DNA from 3 places in the Pseudomonas sp. S1_E05 genome. Region 2 is predicted to be linked to each of the others. Evidence: predicted binding sites of a transcription regulator. Region 2 holds the regulator's gene; each other region holds the start of a gene.
What was found. Region 2 encodes FliA, which starts transcription of late flagellar genes. Its sites were predicted from a motif close to CTAAAGTTTNNNNNNNNNNNGCCGNTAA; they were not measured.
Positions count from the first base shown of each region.

Region 1: the regulator FliA is predicted to act here: its motif matches at 3,322-3,349, upstream of motA (flagellar motor stator protein MotA).
Region 3: the regulator FliA is predicted to act here: its motif matches at 5,080-5,107, upstream of AB4N33_RS25740 (methyl-accepting chemotaxis protein).

Region 1 covers NZ_JBFRHM010000001.1:4,190,769-4,197,959, forward strand. Annotated here, with positions in the region: gene rsgA (small ribosomal subunit biogenesis GTPase RsgA) at 1-341, shown strand, start outside; gene AB4N33_RS19300 (hypothetical protein) at 544-813, opposite strand; gene motB (flagellar motor protein MotB) at 1,370-2,398, opposite strand; gene motA (flagellar motor stator protein MotA) at 2,402-3,253, opposite strand; gene AB4N33_RS19315 (HDOD domain-containing protein) at 3,420-4,958, shown strand; gene rhdA (thiosulfate sulfurtransferase) at 4,998-5,813, shown strand; gene asd (archaetidylserine decarboxylase) at 5,832-6,692, shown strand; gene AB4N33_RS19330 (molecular chaperone) at 6,828-7,191, shown strand, end outside.
Region 2 covers NZ_JBFRHM010000001.1:3,062,819-3,070,009, reverse strand. Annotated here, with positions in the region: gene flhB (flagellar biosynthesis protein FlhB) at 1-455, shown strand, start outside; gene flhA (flagellar biosynthesis protein FlhA) at 677-2,806, shown strand; gene flhF (flagellar biosynthesis protein FlhF) at 2,818-4,149, shown strand; gene fleN (flagellar synthesis regulator FleN) at 4,260-5,090, shown strand; gene fliA (RNA polymerase sigma factor FliA) at 5,087-5,827, shown strand; gene AB4N33_RS14160 (chemotaxis response regulator CheY) at 5,995-6,366, shown strand; gene AB4N33_RS14155 (protein phosphatase CheZ) at 6,389-7,177, shown strand.
Region 3 covers NZ_JBFRHM010000001.1:5,557,115-5,564,305, forward strand. Annotated here, with positions in the region: gene rluD (23S rRNA pseudouridine(1911/1915/1917) synthase RluD) at 1-889, shown strand, start outside; gene pgeF (peptidoglycan editing factor PgeF) at 886-1,611, shown strand; gene clpB (ATP-dependent chaperone ClpB) at 1,742-4,306, shown strand; tRNA gene AB4N33_RS25720 (tRNA-Asn) at 4,605-4,680, shown strand; tRNA gene AB4N33_RS25725 (tRNA-Pro) at 4,690-4,766, shown strand; tRNA gene AB4N33_RS25730 (tRNA-Lys) at 4,772-4,847, shown strand; tRNA gene AB4N33_RS25735 (tRNA-Pro) at 4,943-5,019, shown strand; gene AB4N33_RS25740 (methyl-accepting chemotaxis protein) at 5,177-6,802, shown strand; gene AB4N33_RS25745 (HvfA family oxazolone/thioamide-modified RiPP metallophore) at 6,856-7,191, opposite strand, start outside.

The DNA.
Region 1 (7,191 bases), 1.1 Mb from region 2:
TGCCGGACGTCGACACCCGCGTCGGACCTTTGTCCGAGCTGTCCGGCCAAGGCACCCACACCACCACCACCGCGCGCCTGTTCCACTTCCCCGGTGGTGGCGAATTGATCGACTCCCCGGGCATCCGCGAATTCGGCCTCGGCCACGTCAGCCGCGCCGACGTCGAAGCCGGCTTCATCGAATTCAACGACCTGATCGGCACCTGCCGCTTCCGCGATTGCAAACACGACCGCGAACCCGGCTGTGCGCTGCTCAAGGCCCTGGAAGACGGCCGCGTGCAACAGCAGCGGATGAACAGCTATCGCTCGATCATCGCGAGCTTGCCGCAGGGTGGTTATTAAGCGGCGTTGTCCCGGTGGGAGCGGGCTTGTCGAAGCGTCGAACCGCCGCGATGGTCGTTAACGATGACGCTGGCAGCCTGACACCCAGCGGTGTCTGGACATCCATCGCGAGCATGCTCGCTCCTACAGGGGTCGGTGATTAGCTTTGAAATTGGCCATTCAGGCATAAAAAAGCCGCGAGCATTTCGCGGCTTTTTTGCATTTAGCGGGCGGCTTTTTCCAGCGACCAACCCAGCACATCCAGCGCATCGCAACCGTCCTGCAACAGAAGGTGGGCGGCACTGGCGAAGTGTTCCAGGTCATGACCTTCAGCATTCCTGACGCTCAGGCAGGTGACGCTATTCAGCAGGTTACGGGCAATTTTGAGGCGGTGGACAGCGTTTTCGAGCAGGTCGACAGCTCGGGCCCCGGTATCGATGTACAGGATCGGGCCGGCGCTGAAATTGTTTTGGAGGGGGTGGTATTTAGGCATGGCTGAATCTCATCTGATAAATGAAGCTCCACCTTTCGCGGCTAAACGAATTAGGTGGTAGCTATGCGCGGGTTAGCCGACCGGCAGATGACTCCGGCACACCCGAAGGTGTCCCACGCACAGCCACCATAGACATGCAGACCCAAGGCAGCAAAAAGCGCCGCGATTATACGGGCGCTTGTGCATCATCTGATACGACCGGCTAAAGTCGATCACCGTTTTCGTCGGTGACGGGGAAACTATAGGCGCGCCCCAGATGAAGAAAACCCCGGTTTATGCAACTAAGAGATTTCCCACATCAATCTCGGACATGGATGGTTTTTCGGTTTTTTCCCGGGCGACCTCACCCACCGGCATAACACCGAACCTGTAGCAGCGAGCTTGTCGAAGCGTCGAACCGTCGCGATGGTCGTCAACGATGACGCTGGCGGCCTGACATCCAGCGGTGTCTGGACATCCATCGCGAGCAAGCTCGCTCCTACAGGGGTCGGTGATTAGCTTTGAAATTGGCCATTCAGGCACAAAAAAGCCGCGATCATATCGCGGCTTTTTCGTATCACTGTTTCGGCGCTTCCGGCGGTTTGGGGGCCGGGTTGTCGAACAGGTTCAGGCGTTCGCGCAGCTCGTGGGCCGGTAGCGGTTCCTTTTCAGGCGGCAAGGCGTTTGGATCGGCCGGTTTGGCCGGCACTTCACCTGGGCCACCTTGGCCTTGTGTCGGTTCCGGAGCCGGTTCCGCACCTTGCGAGCCTTCGATGGCACGCTGGGCTTTCTTGGTCAGCACGATGATGTCGATACGGCGGTTGACCGGGTTGAGCGGATTCTCGCGGTCGAACAGTGCCGACGAGGCATAACCCACCACCCGCGCCACCTGATCTTCCGGATAACTGCCCGCCACCAGCGCACGGCGTGCGGCGTTGGCACGGTTGGCCGACAGCTCCCAGTTGCCGAAGTCGCCGGTACCGGCGAACGGCTTGGCATCGGTGTGGCCACTGACGCTGATCTTGTTCGGCACCGCCTTGATGGTGTCGGCCATGGCCAGCAGGATGTCTTCGAAATACGGCTTCAGGCGCGCACTGCCGGAATCGAACATCGGCCGGTTCTCGGCGTCCACGATCTGGATACGCAAGCCGTCGGTGGTGATCTCGAACAGGATCTGGTCCTTGAACTTCTGCAGTTGCGGGTTTTCTTCCACCTTGTTCTGCAGTTCCTGCAGCAACAGCTCCAGGCGTTCCTTCTCGACCATCTCGGCCATGCCTTCGACCTGTTCGGCGTCGACCGTCACCTTGTCCGGCTGAGGCTGGGACTTCACCTCAGGGTTGAGGGTGTTTTCCGGCGCCAGGGTCGGCGAGCCGCCCAGGTCAATGATGTAGGGCGTGCCACTTTCGGAAAACCCGACCGGGTCCTTGAAGTAACCGGCGATGGCGATCTTCTGTTCCGGTGTCGCGGTGGACAGCAGCCACAGCACCAGGAAGAACGCCATCATCGCCGTCGCGAAGTCAGCGAAGGCGATTTTCCAGGCGCCCCCGTGATGTCCGCCGGCTATGCGCTTTACGCGCTTGACGATTATCGGCTGATTATTTTCCATGGTTTAGCGACCGCGAACCGCTTGTTCCAGCTCAGCGAAGCTAGGACGGTGCGCCGGGTACAGAACCTTGCGCCCGAACTCCACGGCCAGCGATGGCGGCATGCCAGAAGCCGAGGCCACCAGCGAGGCTTTGATCGCTTCGTATACGTTCAGCTCTTCCTTGGCATCGTGGGCCAGGGAATGGGCCAGGGGGCCGAAAAAACCGTAAGCGGCGAGAATACCGAAGAAGGTACCCACCAGTGCGGCACCTACGTGCAAGCCGATGGAAGCCTGGTCGCCCTCACCGAGCGAGGCCATGGTCACCACGATACCCAGTACCGCGGCGACAATACCGAAACCGGGCATGCCGTCGGCAATGCCGTTGACCGCATGGGAAGGATGCTCCAGGTCTTCCTTGAGGCTGTAAAGTTCCATGTCGAACAGACCTTCCAGCTCATGGGGAGCCATGTTGCCGGACGACATGATGCGCAGGTAATCACAGATAAACGCGGTCATGCGTTCATCTTTCAACACTGCGGGATACTTGGCGAAAATGGGGCTCGCCGCGGCATCTTCGATGTCGCCTTCGATGGCCATCATGCCTTCACGGCGACTTTTATTGAGGATTTCGTAAACCAGCCCCAACACTTCCAGGTAGAAGGTGTGGCTGAAGCGCGAGCCGAACATGCTCAGGGATTTCTTGAGCACGTGCATGGTCATATAGCCGGGGTTGGCCTGCAGGAACGCACCCAGGGCTGCGCCGCCAATGATCATGACTTCGAAGGGTTGGATCAGGGCGGCAATTTTGCCGTGGGAGAGCACGTATCCGCCGAGCACGCTAGCGAATACGACGATGATGCCGATTATTTTAGCCATAGGTAGGAGAGCACTTACTGAGTCGGGTTCAAGGTCATATTCGGAAGTTAAAAAATCTCTTCTTCTACTTATCGGCAAAACTGCGCCAGACTATAGCCAGTTCAGGCGAAAAGCCAATTTGGCCCATTCTGGGCGTAGGTAATGCAGACGATGATCACGTCCAACCATGGCTAATGAAACGAACGTTCCACCGCAAAAACCGACCACGCTCGAAGGCTGGGTAAAGCTTCTCGATGGCGTGCGCCTGCCTGTCCCACAGGACAGCCATGACCGGGTTTGCAAGGCAATCACCGACAATCGCAGCTCATTGCGCGACATCGCCGACCTGATGCAGGACAGCCCTGCACTGGCATTGTGTGTGATTCGCGAAGCCAATCGGCAGACTCACGGCAGCATGGCCGAGCCAGCGGAAAACCTTGAGGTGGCGATCACGCGCCTGGGTTTGAAGCGCACCGAAGAGTTGCTCGCTCGGCTGCCTGCCATGCCTGAATCGCAAATTCCAGCGACCCTGCGACAGTTGCAGTTGATCAGCCAGCACGCCACGCAACAGGCCAACGGTTTTTTCGCCGCACGCCTGGCCAGGCTGTGGCAGGACATCCACTGGGGCAGCCTGTTATTCCTGTCGCCGTTATGGCCGCTGGCACTGACCCACCCGCAATTGCTCGAAGAGTGGGAACTGCGGGTTATCCACAAGGGCGAGTCGGCACGCAAAGTCGAGAAACAATTGTTCGGCGTTCGCTTGTTGCGTATCGCCCGCACACTGGTGGAAACCTGGCACCTGCCGAACTGGGTCCAACAAGGTTACAGGCTGCTGCTCATGGAGCAACGTGAGCTGGTGCAGGTTCTGCGCATCGCCCGTGACATCGATCATCCGCTGCGCCAGCAAAACCGTCTCGATGACGACCCGACACTGCGTCGCTGGCTCAACCAGCCGGCCAACACCGTGTTGCTGGCCAACGGGTTGGCACTGTCGGCGCAACAATCCTGGGACTGCCCGCACAGTCAGCGCTGGCAATACTTGACCAGTCTTTACCTGCAAATGCCAATGGACGAGTTGCAGCAGCAACTGCACCAGCAGGCGGCCAACAGCGCCCGCCACCACGCGGCGCCAGACCTCTTCCATCCCGCCGTTGCGCTGCTCTGGCCGTGGGGTACCCATCGTATCCACGCTGGTCTGCTGCCTGCCCCGGGACCGTCTGCCGAAGACTTGACGAAGTGGCGCGGGCAATGCGCCGAATTACTGGCTGAGCCGAGTCGGTTCACCAATGCCATGCACCTGACCAACTCGGCACGGGACGCCCTGGTGGCGTGTGGCATGCGCCGGGTGATGATCCTGATGGCCGACCGCACCCACGCCAATCTGCGCGTACACCAGACCGCCGGGCTGCCCAAGGAAGCAGCCGGATTGAATTTCGTGGTCAGTCAAAGCACCGTGTTGCAACGCTTGCTGGCGCAACAGGCCCAGGTGCGCCTGACCCCGGCCAACAATGCGCAATTCTCGGCGCTGCTGCCGCCCGGCCTGCGCGCACAATTTCGCGGTGAACACTTGATGCTGCGTTCGCTGGTCAACAACGGCCGCGTCATCATGATCGTGGCCGCAGACCAGGGTGGTGGGCCGTTTTCGGATATCACCGTGCAGGCCTTTGGGAAAACCGCGCAGTGCATCGAGAAAGCCCTGCACAGCTTTAGCCATCGCGGCCAATGACCCGCTACAATCCTCCCCTTTGTGCCCTGGAGACCTCACATGTCTGACTTCTCTGGCTTGCCGCTGGTGATTGAGCCGAGCGACTTGCTTCCTCGCCTCGACGCCCGCGATCTCATCCTGGTGGACCTGACCAGCAGCGCCCGCTATGCCGAAGGCCATATTCCCGGCGCGCGCTTCGTCGATCCGAAACGCACGCAACTCGGCCAGCCGCCGGCGCCGGGCCTGATGCCACCGCAAGCGGCGCTGGAAGCGCTGTTCGGTGAACTGGGCCACAATCCCGACGCCGTGTACGTGGTCTACGACGACGAAGGCGGCGGTTGGGCCGGGCGCTTCATCTGGTTGCTCGATGTCATCGGCCACCAGAAGTACCACTACCTCGACGGTGGCCTGACGGCCTGGCTGGCGGAAGGCTCGCCGATGTCGATCCAAATCCCGCCAGCGGTGGGCGGTCCGGTGACCTTGACCCTGCACGAGGAACCCACCGCGACACGCGAGTACCTGCAAAGCCGCCTTGGCGCCGCCGACCTGGCTATCTGGGACGCACGCGGGCCACTGGAGTATTCCGGCGAGAAGGTCCTGGCGGCCAAGGCTGGGCACATTCCCGGCGCAGTCAACTTCGAGTGGACCGAGGGCATGGACCCGGCGCGCAACCTGCGCATCCGCACCGACATGCCGCGAATCCTCGAACACCTGGGGATCACCAAGGACAAAGAAGTCATTACCCACTGCCAGACTCATCACCGTTCTGGCTTCACTTATCTGGTGGCCAAATCCCTCGGTTATCCGCGGGTCAAAGGCTATGCCGGTTCCTGGGGCGAATGGGGCAACCATCCCGACACGCCCGTAGAGATTTAAGGTTTTAAAGGACAGTTAATGAACAAGCGTCTGTTTATCCTCAGCCAGTACCTGCTGCCCCACCACCTGCTTTCGCGATTGGCCGGATGCGTCGCCGAATGCCGTGTGCGCTGGTTCAAGAATGCGTTCACCGCCTGGTTCGCCAAACGCTATCAGGTGGACATGTCCCAGGCCCTGGTTGAAGACATCACCGCGTACGAGCACTTCAATGCATTCTTCACCCGTGCCTTGAAGGATGGCGCCCGTCCGCTGGACGAGACACCAGGCGCAATCCTGAGCCCGGCCGATGGCGCGGTCAGCCAGTTGGGCCCGATCGAACACGGACGTGTGTTCCAGGCCAAGGGCCACAGTTTCAGCGTGCTGGAATTGCTGGGCGGCGACCCGGCCAATGCCGCACCGTTCATGGGCGGCGATTTCGCCACCATTTACTTGTCGCCCAAGGACTACCACCGCGTGCACATGCCGCTGGCCGGCACCCTGCGCGAGATGGTCTACATTCCGGGCCGTATCTTCTCGGTCAACCAGACCACCGCTGAAAACGTCCCGGAACTGTTCGCGCGCAACGAACGCGTGGCGTGCATTTTCGACACCGAGCGCGGGCCGATGGCCGTGGTGCTGGTGGGCGCGATGATCGTGGCGTCGATTGAAACCGTTTGGGCCGGGTTGGTGACGCCTCCCAAGCGCGAGCTGAAAACCTTCCGCTACGACGAAGCGGCCCGTGCGCCGATCCATCTGGAAAAAGGTGCGGAACTGGGTCGATTCAAGCTGGGTTCGACCGCCGTCGTGCTGTTTGGGCCGGATCAGGTCAAGTGGGCCGAAGAATTGGCCGCTGGTTCGCCCGTGCAGATGGGCCAGGGTTTGGGCCTGCCAAAGGCCTGATACCAACCCCCACTGTAGGAGCGAGCTTGCTCGCTCCTACAGTGGGGGTGTGGAATTTGTGTACCCTTTCGCTTGTCCATAGCTGCTAGAGTCAAACCTTCACTGCCCACTTCCCGGCTGGAGTTTGTTTACGGCATGGATGAGACCAGTCCCCACTTGTTGCTACGGGCACCCACGCCCACTCAACCACGTTTGTCTTTCTGCGAGGCCACTCCGCGCGATCTCAAGCGCTGGATCGCAGACTTGCCCAAGGCCAACATCGGCGAAACCGCACGTCGGCTTTATCAGGGCCTGAGCGAACTCAACCAACTGCTCACCCCCAGCGACAATCGCCTGCAACTCCTCGAATTGCTGCGGCCCGAGGTGTATTACGTTTGCAAGCACCTGGAGCGGCACTTCCTGCACCAGTCGATTGTGCTCGATGAGCGCTCGCGCAAGGTCGTCAACCTCTGCCAGGCGCTGCAAGGTCATTTGGCGATCGGGTACAAGCAGATCGTCG
Region 2 (7,191 bases):
GCGACGAGCACAAGGACTCGGAAGGGAAGCCTGAGGTCAAGCAGCGCATTCGCCAGCTTCAGCGCGAAGTGTCCCAGCGACGCATGATGGCGGCGATTCCCGAAGCTGACGTGGTCATCACTAACCCGACCCACTACGCCGTCGCGCTCAAGTACGACGCGGACAAAGGCGGAGCGCCAGTGCTGCTCGCCAAGGGCAGCGACTTCCTGGCGCTGAAGATTCGCGAAATTGCCGTGGCCAACGAAGTGATGCTGCTCGAATCGCCGGCGCTGGCGCGTTCGATCTACTACTCCACCGAGCTGGAGCAGGAAATCCCTGGCGGCCTGTACCTCGCTGTCGCCCAGGTGTTGGCCTATGTCTACCAGATCCGCCAGTACAAGGCGGGCAAGGGCAAGCGGCCTGATCCTCTGAAGGATGATTTGCCGATTCCGCCGGATTTGCGGCGCGATTCGTAATCCTTCAATGCTCCCGGCCTTGTAGGAGCGAGCTCGCTCGCGATGGTCGTCAACGATTACGCTGGCAGCCTGGCACACCACGGTGTCTGATCCGCGAGGAAGCCGCTCCTGCAAAACAGCTCTATTCCCACCCTCTGCAAAAGTTGGACAGCTTTTTGCAGTAGCCCCGGTGCGCCTGCTTCAGGCGTCAAAAGTTTGCTTTAAAGGAACGGGGAAAACCGGTGGATCGCTCTCAGTTACTCAACAGTGCCCGCACGAACATGGCCGACCTCAGTCGAGGTAATCTGGGCGTGCCGTTGTTGTTGCTGGTCATGTTGGCGATGATGATGTTGCCGGTGCCGCCGTTCCTGCTGGACGTGTTTTTCACCTTCAACATTGCCTTGTCGATTGTGGTCCTGCTGGTGTGTGTCTACGCCTTGCGGCCGCTGGATTTTGCGGTGTTTCCGACCATTCTGCTGGTGGCGACGCTGTTGCGACTGGCGCTGAACGTGGCCTCCACCCGGGTGGTCATGCTTCACGGTCAGGACGGTCACGCCGCCGCGGGCAAGGTGATCCAGGCGTTCGGCGAGGTGGTGATCGGCGGCAACTACGTGGTTGGTATCGTGGTGTTCGCCATTTTGATGATCATCAACTTCGTCGTGGTGACCAAGGGCGCCGGGCGGATTTCCGAGGTGAGTGCACGTTTTACCCTCGATGCGATGCCCGGTAAGCAAATGGCGATCGACGCCGATCTGAACGCCGGCCTGATCGATCAGGCTCAGGCGAAGGCCCGTCGTTCTGAAGTGGCTCAGGAAGCCGAGTTCTACGGTTCCATGGACGGTGCCAGCAAGTTCGTACGCGGTGACGCCATCGCCGGCCTGCTGATCCTGTTCATCAACCTGATTGGTGGCATGGCGGTCGGTATCTTCCAGCACGGCATGACCTTTGGCGACGCCGGTCGTGTTTATGCCTTGCTGACTATCGGTGACGGTTTGGTGGCGCAATTGCCATCACTGTTGTTATCTACAGCTGCTGCGATCATGGTGACCCGCGCTTCCGGTTCGGAAGACATGGGCAAGCAGATCAATCGCCAGATGTTCGCCTCGCCCAAAGCGCTCGCGGTGGCGGCGGGCTTGATGGCGGTGATGGGCCTGGTGCCTGGCATGCCACACTTCTCCTTCCTGACCATGGCCGCCCTGGCGGCCGGTGGTGCGTACCTGTTCTGGAAGAAGCAAAATGTCGCCAAGGTCCACGCGCTGCAAGAGGTCAAGCGTCAGCAGGAACTGCTGCCATCGCCAGCCCGAGCCATGGAAACCAAGGAGCTTGGCTGGGATGACGTTACGCCGATTGACATGATTGGCCTGGAGGTCGGTTACCGCCTGATTCCACTGGTGGACCGCAACCAGGGCGGCCAATTGCTCGCGCGAATCAAGGGTGTGCGCAAGAAGCTCTCCCAGGACCTCGGCTTCCTCATGCCGACAGTGCACATCCGGGACAACCTCGACCTGGCGCCAAGCGCCTACCGCCTGACCCTGATGGGCGTCATCCTGGCCGAAGCGGAGATTTATCCAGATCGCGAACTGGCGATCAACCCGGGGCAGGTCTACGGCTCGCTCAATGGCATCAACGCCAAAGATCCGGCTTTCGGGCTGGAGGCTGTCTGGATCGAAATCAGTCAGCGTGCGCAGGCGCAATCCCTTGGTTACACCGTGGTCGATGCCAGTACCGTAGTGGCGACCCACTTGAACCAGATTCTGTACAAGCACTCCAGTGAGCTGATTGGCCACGAGGAAGTGCAGCAACTCATGCAATTGCTGGCCAAAAGCTCGCCTAAGCTGGCAGAAGAGCTGGTGCCGGGCGTGGTGTCGTTGTCGCAGTTGCTCAAGGTGTTGCAGGCGTTGCTGGCCGAACATGTGCCGGTGCGTGACATCCGCAGCATTGCCGAAGCTATCGCGAACAATGCCGCCAAGAGTCAAGATACCGCCGCGTTGGTCGCTGCCGTGCGGGTCGGTGTATCCCGCGCAATCGTGCAAAGCATCGTGGGGACTGAGTCCGAGCTGCCAGTTATCACGCTGGAGCCAAGGTTGGAACAGATTTTGCTCAATAGTCTGCAAAAGGCAGGACAAGGCTCGGAAGAGGGCGTTCTGCTGGAGCCAAGCATGGCCGAGAAGCTGCAACGTTCGTTGATCGAAGCAGCCCAGCGTCAGGAAATGCAAGGTCAGCCAGTGATTCTGCTGGTGGCTGGCCCGGTCCGCGCGATGCTGTCGCGATTTGGCCGGCTGGCAGTTCCTGGCATACACGTGTTGGCTTACCAGGAAATCCCGGACAACAAGCAAGTGACCATCGTTGCGACAGTAGGGCCCAACGGCTGAGGTAGTGGTTTATGCAAGTTAAGCGTTTTTTCGCCGCCGATATGCGTCAGGCCATGAAGCTGGTTCGTGATGAGCTGGGCGCTGAGGCCGCCATCATCGGTAATCGCCGGATCGCCGGCGGTGTCGAGCTGACGGCGGCCCTGGATTACAAACTGTCGGCACTGGCCCCGCGTGTTCCCAACATGGAACTCGAGGATGAGCTGCGCAAGACCCAATCGCGGATCGTCACCGCTCAGGCCGAACTGAGCCTGCGCAGCGAAGGCGAGAGCGACAAGTCGACCAATCGCCAGTTGTTCGCCGGCTTGCCGTTGACCGCTGCCGAGCCGCTGATCGAGCCGACGTACAGCGAGCCACGCCGTGCCGCAGCTGCGCCTGCGCCCGCTGCACCGGCCGGCGTCGATCCACGGATGCTCGATTCGATGCGTTTCGAGCTCAACAGCCTGCGCGAACTGATGGAAGTACAACTGGGCTCGCTGGCGTGGAGCCAACTGCAGGGTAATGCGCCGGCCCAGGCCAACCTGTGGCGTCGTCTGCAGCGTATTGGTTTGTCCGGCCCGTTGTCGCGCGACCTGCTGGAAATGATCTCTGGCGTTGAGGAACCTCGGCAGGCCTGGCGCATGTTGCTGGCGCACCTGGCGCGGATGATCAGCACGCCGGAAGTCGAGCCACTGGAAGAAGGAGGCGTGATTGCCATGGTCGGTCCGGCCGGCATGGGCAAGACCACCACCCTGGCCAAACTGGCGGCCCGCTACGTGCTCAAGTACGGCGCGCAGAGCATTGCCCTGGTGAGCATGGACAGCTACCGCATCGGTGCCCAGGAGCAACTCAAGACCCTGGGGCGCATTCTCAACGTCTCGGTCACCCACGTCGATCCGGGCCAGTCCCTGGTTCAGGCACTGGATCCGTTGCTGCGCAAGCGCGTGGTGTTGATCGATACCGCCGGCCTCCAGGCCAGCGATCCAGCGCTGCGCATGCAGCTTGAAAGCCTGGCCGGTCGTGGCATCCGGGCAAAAAATTACCTGGTGCTCGCAACCACCAGCCAGAAGCAGGTTCTAACGGCCGCTTATCATAGTTACAAGCGCTGCGGGCTGGCAGGCTGCATCCTGACTAAACTGGATGAAACGGCTAGTTTGGGCGAAGTGTTGAGCCTGGCAATCAGTCATGAATTGCCGGTGGCTTACCTCACCGATGGACCACGTATTCCGGATGACTTGCATTTGCCGCGCCGTCATCAGTTGGTCAGTCGCGCCGTCAGCGTGCAAATGCAGGAAGAACCCAGCGAAGAAGCCATGGCTGACATGTTCGCTGACATCTACCACAGTCCGACCAAGCAGGTTGGCTGAGGTGAACAGTTTTTGTACCTACATCGATGGTCTGCCAGGCATTGTTCCAGTTGCGAACGCGCAGCCAGTCATGTGGCCTCCGTCTATGCAAGACAAGGTAAAGAAATAACATGGGCAGCATGCATCCCGTACAGGTGATCGCGGTGACCGGCGGCAAGGGTGGCGTCGGCAAGACTAACGTGTCAGTGAACTTGTCCCTGGCTCTAGCGGAGCTAGGCCGGCGGGTCATGCTGCTGGACGCCGATCTGGGGCTGGCGAACGTCGACGTTCTGCTGGGCCTGACACCCAAACGCACCCTGGCCGACGTGATCGAGGGCCGCTGCGAGCTGCGTGACGTATTGTTGCAAGGCCCCGGCGGCATCCGCATCGTTCCCGCCGCCTCCGGCACACAGAGCATGGTGCACCTGAGTCCGGCCCAGCATGCCGGCCTGATTCAGGCGTTCAGCGATATCGGCGACAACCTCGATGTGCTGGTGATCGATACCGCTGCGGGTATTGGTGACTCGGTAGTCAGTTTTGTCCGCGCCGCCCAGGAAGTCCTCCTGGTGGTCTGCGACGAGCCAACGTCCATCACCGACGCTTACGCTCTGATCAAGCTGCTCAACCGTGATTACGGCATGAACCGTTTCCGCGTCCTGGCCAACATGGCCCAGAGCCCTCAGGAAGGGCGCAACCTGTTCGCCAAGTTGACAAAGGTCACGGATCGTTTCCTTGACGTCGCCCTACAATACGTCGGCGCGGTGCCCTACGACGAAAGCGTACGCAAGGCCGTCCAGAAGCAGCGCGCTGTTTATGAAGCTTTCCCGCGTTCCAAGTGCTCGCTGGCTTTCAAGGCCATTGCACAGAAGGTCGATACCTGGCCACTGCCCGCCAACCCGCGCGGGCACCTGGAGTTTTTCGTCGAGCGCCTCGTGCAACAAACGGCAGGACCCGTGCTATGACCGCCAGCGGTTACAACCTCTACAAGAAATCGGCGCGTGACGCGCAGTACGAGCTGATCGAGCGTTACGCGCCACTGGTCAAACGCATTGCGTATCACTTGTTGGCGCGCCTGCCGGCCAGTGTTCAGGTCGAAGACCTGATCCAGGCCGGGATGATCGGCCTGCTGGAAGTGTCCACCAAATACGACGCCAGCAAAGGCGCCAGTTTCGAGACGTACGCGGGCATTCGAATCCGTGGCGCCATGCTTGATGAAGTGCGCAAGGGGGATTGGGCGCCACGCTCGGTTCACCGCAATACCCGCATGGTCAGCGACGCAATTCGCTCGATTGAAGCTAAAACCGGCCGTGACGCTAAAGATCACGAAGTTGCGGCCGAACTCCAATTGAGTCTCGATGATTATTACGGGATTTTGAACGACACCCTGGGCAGCCGGTTATTCAGTTTCGACGATCTTTTGCAGGACGGCGAACACGAAGGGCTGCATGAGGATGGCGCGAGTGCTCATCTCGAGCCGTCACGCGATCTGGAAGACGAACGCTTCCAGGCGGCGCTGGCGGACGCGATTGCCAATTTGCCGGAGCGCGAGCGACTGGTGTTGGCGCTGTACTACGACGAAGAATTGAATCTCAAGGAAATCGGTGAGGTCCTGGGGGTCAGCGAATCTCGGGTCAGCCAGTTACACAGCCAGTGCGCGGCCCGTTTGCGGGGGCGTTTGGGGGAGTGGCGAGCGCGCTGAAGGCAGTGTGGGGACACTGCGAACGTGGCTGGTGCGGGGTTGAACCGCGCCGGTCTCGATCTGTTGTGCTCCAGACAGTCATTGAGTGCTCTGCCGAATTGATTGAAATGGCGCGTCCAGGTGCTGGGCGCGTTTAAGACTGCTTGGAGGTCGAATTGGACAAGAACATGAAAATCCTCATCGTTGATGACTTTTCAACGATGCGGCGGATCATCAAGAACCTGTTGCGTGACCTTGGGTTCACCAACACGGTTGAGGCTGACGATGGCATCACCGCCATTCCGGTTCTCAACAGCGGAAGCATCGACTTTCTGGTAACCGACTGGAACATGCCTGGCATGACCGGTATCGATCTGCTGCGCCACGTGCGCGCCGACGAAAAACTCAAGCACCTGCCGGTATTGATGGTCACTGCAGAAGCCAAGCGCGAGCAGATCATCGAAGCCGCCCAGGCCGGTGTAAACGGTTATGTCGTCAAACCCTTCACGGCCCAGGCGTTGAAAGAAAAAATCGAGAAGATTTTCGAACGCATCGGTTGAGTCACCGCGCCACGGGGGAGCTATGGACCACAAAGAATCTTCACAGGGCGAGTTCGAGTCGACCCTGAAAAAACACGCGGTCGAATTGGTCGAAAGCCTTGAAAAAGGCAAGTTCGGTGACGCGGTACAACTGATCCATGAGCTCAATCAGACCCGTGACCGCGGCCTGTATCAGGAAGTGGGCAAGCTCACCCGCGAATTGCATAGCGCGATCGTCAATTTCCAGATTGATCCGCACATGCCGCAAGCCGAGGAAGTGTCCCAGATCACGGATGCCACCGAGCGCCTGGGGTATGTTGTCAAGCTGACCGAGGCCGCTGCGAACCGCACCATGGATCTGGTCGAAAGCTCAACGCCTCTGGTCAACAGCCTTGGCGATGAAGCCCAGGCATTGAGCACGGACTGGGGGCGTTTCATGCGCCGCGAAGTCGGGGCCGAAGAGTTTCGCGAACTGGCGCGGCGTGTCGACGGTTTCCTGGCTCGCAGCAGCAAGGACAACCGGGCGGTATCGAGCAACCTCAACGACATTCTGCTCGCGCAGGATTACCAGGATCTCACCGGTCAGGTGATCAAGCGTGTGACGCAATTGGTCACGGACGTTGAAACCAATCTGCTCAAACTTGTGCTCATGGCCAGTCAGGTGGACCGCTTTGCGGGCATCGAACATGACCGGGAAGCGATGCTTGCAGAAAAAGATCCACAAAAACATCTCTCTCAGGGTGAAGGTCCGCAGATTCATGCCGATAAAAGAGAAGACGTTGTGTCCGGTCAGGACGATGTGGACGATTTGCTATCCAGCCTTGGATTTTAGGTTTTATTAGACCT
Region 3 (7,191 bases), 2.5 Mb from region 2:
ACAACTCTTCGCCGAGCACTCGCGCTCGCGCCTTTCCGCCTGGATCAAAGAAGGCCGCCTGACTGTGGATGGGGCGGTAATCCGCCCGCGAGACATCGTCCACGGCGGCGCCGTCCTTGAGTTGACCGCCGAGCAGGAAGCCCAGGGCGAATGGGTCGCTCAGGACATCGAGCTGGACATCGTCTATGAAGATGACGACATCCTGGTGATCAACAAGCCCGCAGGCCTGGTCGTGCACCCGGCCGCTGGCCATGCTGATGGCACCTTGCTCAACGCCTTGCTGCACCATGTGCCGGACATCATCAACGTCCCGCGCGCCGGTATCGTGCATCGCCTGGACAAGGACACCACCGGATTGATGGTGGTGGCCAAGACCATTCAGGCGCAGACAAAGCTCGTTGCACAACTGCAGAGTCGCAGCGTCAGCCGTATCTACGAATGCATCGTGATCGGCGTGGTGACCGCTGGCGGCAAGATCAACGCGCCCATCGGTCGTCATGGCCAGCAGCGCCAACGCATGGCCGTGATGGAAGGTGGCAAGCAAGCCGTCAGCCACTACCGGGTGCTCGAGCGGTTCCGCTCCCACACCCACGTGAGGGTCAAGCTGGAAACGGGTCGGACCCACCAGATTCGCGTACACATGGCGCACATTAACTTCCCGTTGGTCGGCGACCCGGCCTACGGTGGTCGTTTCCGTATTCCTCCGGCCGCGAACCCGACCATGGTCGAGTCATTGAAGACTTTCCCCCGCCAGGCGCTGCATGCACGGTTCCTGGAGCTGGAGCATCCGACTACCGGCGAGCGCATGAGCTGGGAGTCGCCTCTGCCGGAAGACTTCGTGTGGCTGCTGACCCTGCTCAAGCAGGATCGCGAGGCGTTTGTCGGATGAGTGACTGGCTGATTCCCGACTGGCCAGCGCCTGCCGGGGTAAAAGCCTGTGTGACCACCCGCGCGGGCGGCGTCAGCCTGGCGCCGTTCGACAGTCTTAACCTTGGCGATCATGTCGAGGACAGGCCTGAAGCCGTGGCCGAGAACCGTCGACGCCTCACCGATCACTTTTCCATCGCGCCGGCCTGGTTAAAGCAGGTCCACGGCATCGCCGTGGCCCACGCCGATCCCAGCCTGGTCGCCACCGCTGACGCCAGTTGGTCGGCAACTCCTGGCATAGCCTGTGCGGCGATGACGGCCGATTGCCTGCCAGCGTTGTTCTGCGATCGCGCCGGTACTCGGGTTGCGGCGGCCCATGCCGGCTGGCGCGGGTTGGCGGCGGGCGTGCTGGAAGCGACACTCGACGCCCTGGCCGTTGCCCCCGAAAACGTGTTGGTCTGGCTCGGCCCCGCCATCGGCCCGCAAGCCTTTGAAGTCGGCCCAGAAGTACGGCAAACCTTTGTCGATCAAATGCCGCATGCCACCAAGGCCTTTATCCTCAGTCGCAACGAAGGCAAGTTCATGGCTGACATCTACGAGCTGGCGCGCCTGCGCCTGGCGACCCGTGGCGTCAGCGCTGTATACGGCGGCGGTTTCTGCACCGTGACCGATCCTCGCTTCTTTTCCTACCGCCGCAACCCGCGCACCGGTCGGTTCGCCTCCCTGGTCTGGCTCGAACGCTAGACTAGGCTGATCTGCATCAACATCAGGACGCTTGAAACTCCCAGAATCGACCGCATCTATAACGGTATCTGGCAGGCTTCTTCATTCAGGATGTTTTATTGGTCCGGCCTGCTCCATAGGAAGGTGAACCATGCGAATAGATCGTTTAACCAGTAAATTGCAGTTAGCCCTGTCCGATGCCCAATCGCTGGCCGTCGGCCATGATCATCCCGGCATCGAGCCCGCACATTTGATGCAGGCCATGCTGGAACAGCAGGGTGGTTCGATCAAACCCCTGCTGATGCAGGTCGGTTTCGACGTCAACAGCCTGCGTAAAGAGCTGACCAAAGAGCTCGACCAACTGCCGAAAATCCAGAACCCGACCGGCGACGTGAACATGTCGCAGGATCTGGCGCGCCTGCTCAACCAGGCTGATCGCCTGGCGCAGCAGAAAGGCGACCAGTTCATCTCCAGCGAGCTGGTGCTGCTGGCAGCGATGGACGAAAACAGCAAGCTGGGCAAATTGCTGCTTGGCCAGGGTGTGAGCAAGAAAGCCCTGGAAAATGCCATCAACAACCTGCGTGGCGGTGAAGCAGTCAATGATGCCAACCACGAAGAATCGCGCCAGGCGCTGGATAAATACACCGTTGACCTGACCAAGCGCGCGGAAGACGGCAAGCTCGACCCGGTCATTGGTCGTGATGACGAGATTCGCCGTACCATCCAGGTGCTGCAACGCCGCACCAAGAACAATCCGGTGCTGATCGGTGAGCCTGGCGTGGGTAAAACCGCCATTGCCGAAGGCCTGGCCCAGCGCATCATCAACGGTGAAGTGCCGGACGGCCTCAAGGGCAAGCGCCTGTTGTCCCTGGACATGGGGGCATTGATCGCCGGTGCCAAGTACCGTGGCGAGTTCGAGGAGCGCCTCAAATCCCTGCTTAATGAGCTGTCCAAGCAGGAAGGGCAGATCATCTTGTTCATCGACGAACTGCACACCATGGTGGGTGCGGGCAAAGGCGAGGGCTCGATGGATGCCGGCAACATGCTCAAGCCGGCACTGGCACGCGGCGAGCTGCATTGCGTCGGCGCGACCACGCTCAACGAGTACCGCCAATATATAGAGAAAGATGCGGCCCTCGAGCGGCGCTTCCAGAAAGTCCTGGTGGACGAACCGAGCGAAGAAGACACCATCGCCATCCTGCGTGGCCTCAAAGAGCGCTACGAAGTTCACCATAAAGTGGCGATTACCGACGGCGCGATCATTGCCGCGGCCAAGCTCAGCCATCGCTACATCACCGATCGTCAGTTGCCCGACAAGGCCATCGACCTGATCGACGAAGCGGCGAGCCGTATCCGCATGGAAATCGACTCCAAGCCGGAAGTGCTGGACCGTCTTGAACGCCGGCTGATCCAGTTGAAGGTGGAGTCCCAGGCACTGAAGAAAGAAAGCGACGAAGCGGCAATCAAGCGCCTGGAAAAGCTCCAGGAAGAAATCGTTCGTCACGAGCGCGAGTATTCGGACCTGGAGGAAATCTGGAACTCGGAGAAAGCCGAAGTCCAGGGCTCCGCGCAGATCCAGCAGAAAATCGAGCAGTCCCGCCAGGAACTGGAAGCGGCCCGGCGCAAAGGTGACCTGAACCGCATGGCCGAGCTGCAATACGGGGTCATCCCGGACCTGGAGCGCAGCCTGCAAATGGTCGACCAGCATGGTCACAGCGAGAACCAGTTGCTGCGCAGCAAGGTCACCGAGGAAGAGATCGCTGAAGTCGTGTCGAAGTGGACTGGCATTCCGGTGTCGAAAATGCTCGAAGGTGAGCGCGACAAGCTGATGAAAATGGAAAGTCTGTTGCACCAGCGCGTCATCGGCCAGGAAGAGGCGGTGGTCGCGGTGTCCAATGCGGTGCGGCGCTCACGCGCGGGGCTGTCCGACCCCAATCGCCCAAGCGGCTCGTTCATGTTCCTCGGCCCGACCGGTGTCGGTAAAACCGAGCTGTGCAAGGCGCTGGCCGAATTCCTCTTCGATACCGAAGAGGCGATGGTGCGGATCGACATGTCCGAGTTCATGGAGAAGCACTCCGTTGCTCGCCTGATCGGTGCGCCACCGGGCTACGTGGGCTATGAAGAGGGCGGTTACCTGACCGAAGCGGTACGTCGCAAGCCTTATTCGGTGATTCTGCTGGATGAGGTCGAGAAGGCCCACCCGGATGTGTTCAATATCCTGTTGCAGGTGCTGGAAGATGGCCGTCTGACCGACAGCCATGGCCGCACCGTGGACTTCAAGAACACCGTGATCGTCATGACCTCCAACCTGGGGTCGGCACAGATCCAGGAGCTGGTGGGTGATCGTGAAGCGCAGCGCGCGGCAGTGATGGATGCGATTTCCGTCCACTTCCGTCCTGAATTCATCAACCGGGTCGATGAAGTGGTGATCTTTGAGCCGTTGGCGCGGGATCAGATCGCGGGCATCACCGAGATCCAGCTGGGTCGTCTGCGCAGTCGCCTGGCAGAGCGGGAGTTGAAGCTGGAACTGAGCCCAGAGGCCATGGACAAGCTGATTGCGGTGGGTTACGACCCGGTCTACGGTGCACGGCCGCTCAAACGAGCGATCCAGCGCTGGATCGAAAACCCGCTGGCGCAGTTGATCCTGTCGGGACGTTTCATGCCCGGCGACGTCGCCAAAGGGGTGGTGGAGAACGACGAGATTGTCTTCGCCTGATTCCCGCTGGTAGCAAAAATGAAAAGGCCCCGCATTGCGGGGCCTTTTTTTCGTCAGGTTGTTGAACTCAAAGGAAAAGGCTTGTAAAGTGCGCCCCGCAGTAGGTCACCTCGAAGGGTTTCAGCTCACTGGGCAGAAATCTGAATTAAGTTGCAAATCATTAACTTGAAAGCAATTTAGGGGGTTGACAGAGGCGCTTAGGATTGTAGAATAGCGCGCCTCAGACACACGAACGCAGCGATGCGAACGGGTCGAAGAGGTGAAACAAGCTGTAAAGTTGTAACTTGAAATATGCAGTTCCGTGATAGCTCAGTCGGTAGAGCAAATGACTGTTAATCATTGGGTCCCAGGTTCGAGTCCTGGTCACGGAGCCAATTTCAAACCGGGGTATAGCGCAGTCCGGTAGCGCGCCTGCTTTGGGAGCAGGATGTCAGGAGTTCGAATCCCCTTACCCCGACCATATTTGGGTCGTTAGCTCAGTTGGTAGAGCAGTTGGCTTTTAACCAATTGGTCGTAGGTTCGAATCCCACACGACCCACCATTTTTGAAACCAGGTAATACTGGAATCGAATCTTAAGATCAGAGGCCAAAAGCGCTGATCGAAGAAGGCGCCTTTTGAAGGTGCCTTTTTTTTACCGGGGTATAGCGCAGTCCGGTAGCGCGCCTGCTTTGGGAGCAGGATGTCAGGAGTTCGAATCCCCTTACCCCGACCATATTAAAAATCCTCGTATCGAAAGATACGGGGATTTTTTTTGCCTGCGACAAAGTGATCACTTAAGTCGTCATACAAGTTGCCGATAAACAGGCAATGGGGGACTGCCGAACAACACCCCCAACTCCTGGTCATTACAAGAAAAAAGGTCGCTCGTCATGTTGCTTCGTCAGTTGAATATCGCTCCTCGGGCGGCTCTGGGGTTCGCTTTGATCGCCGTGCTGGTAGCGTTACTCGGTATCTTCGCCCTGGGGCAGATGTCCAGCATCCGCGAAAGCGAGGTGGCAGTGGAAAAGCAATGGTTGCCGAGCATTCGCGGCGGTGACGAAATTCGCGAATTGATGCTGCGTATCCGCACCATTTCCCTGCGCATGGCGCTGGACCAGGACCCCAAGAATATCCCGGTATACCGCGGCCAGATGGACACGCGCGACAAGGAGCTGGGGGAGAAAATCGCGGCCTATGACCATTTGGTCGCTACCCCTGAAGGGCGGGCCTTGTATGACCAGTTCAAAACCACGTTCGCGGCCTATCGTACCGGCATTGCCCAGTCTTTCACCTTGGCCGAGCAGGGGCGCCGTGACGAGTTGACCAAATTGCTGCTGGTCGACATGAAGACCGTGGTCGATGGTTCCGGCAAGCAACTCAATGACCTGGCGGAACTGTTTGCCAAGCAGGTCGTCGTGGAAAGCGAGAAGTCTGCAGCGCACTACGAAACGTCGCGAACCATTGTCAGCTTGTTCATTGCCCTTGCGGCGCTGGCGACCGTGGCGCTGGCCATGTTGTTGACCCGCAGCATCGTGCGTCCATTGAGCGAAGCACTGGGCGCCGCTGAAAGCGTCGCCCAGGGTGACCTGACCCAGCCGATTGCAACGCATGGCAACGATGAAGTCAGTCGCTTGCTCAAGGCCCTGGCAACCATGCAGCAAAACCTGCGCGAAACCCTGCAAGCCATCAGCGGTTCGGCCACGCAACTGGCCGCGGCGGCGGATGAACTGAACGCCGTCACCCTCGACAGCACACAGGGCCTGCAAGCGCAGAACAACGAGATCGAGCAGGCGGCCACGGCGGTCAATGAAATGACCACGGCGGTGGAAGAGGTGGCGCGCAATGCAGTGTCGACCTCTGATGCGACCCGTCAGTCGAGTGAATCGGCGCATTTGGGGCAGGAACGGGTCAGCGAAACGGCAAACGCCATCAGTGCCCTGGCCAGTGAAGTGCAACACACCGGCGAATTGGTGCAATCGCTGGCTAACCAGTCCCAACACATTGGCAAGGTACTGGAAGTCATTCGGGCCATCGCCGAGCAAACCAATCTGCTGGCGCTCAACGCGGCCATTGAAGCGGCGCGAGCTGGGGAGAGCGGGCGTGGATTTGCTGTGGTCGCCGATGAAGTACGTGCCCTGGCGCATCGTACCCAGCAATCGACCCTGGAAATCGAACAAATGGTCCAGGGCATGCGCAGCGGTTCGAGCCTGGCGCTGGACTCGATGAACGCCAGTGCCTCGCGCGCCGCCAGCACCCTGGAACTGGCAGAACGGGCGGGTGACGCGTTGGTCGCTATCACATCGTCGGTGCACGAGATCCACGAGCGTAACCTGGTGATCGCCAGCGCCGCCGAAGAGCAGGCACAAGTGGCACGGGAAGTGGACCGTAACCTGGTGAACATCCGCGACCTGTCGGTGCGTTCTGCCACAGGCGCCGATCAGACCAGCACCTCCAGCCACGAGCTGTCAAAATTGGCCAACACCTTGCAGGGCATGGTCCAGCGCTTCCGGGTGTAAATCGTAAACAAAAAAGCCGCGCTTTCTGGGGAGAAAGCGCGGCTTTTTCGTTTTCAGGCGCCGTCGCGGTCTTTCAAATGTTCGAACAGGCCTTTTGGCATTTTCTTGCCGTTGGCTTCGAAGTTGGCTTTGACGTTGTCGTACGCCTCTTGCTCATCGATGAAACCGTCGTGGTTGGTGTCGATTTTGTCGAAGTTGGAGTTTGGTGCGACTTTCTGGAATTCAGCGCGCGAAACCTTGCCGTCGCCGTCGGTGTCGGTTTTTGCCATCGAAGCATCGCCGCACTTGCCTTCGCCACATTTGCCTTCAGGGGTTTTCACCACCTGGTCGGCCGAGGCCAGAAGATAACCCTGGCTCAAGGGCTGCGAAGCGAACGTGGTGCCTGACAA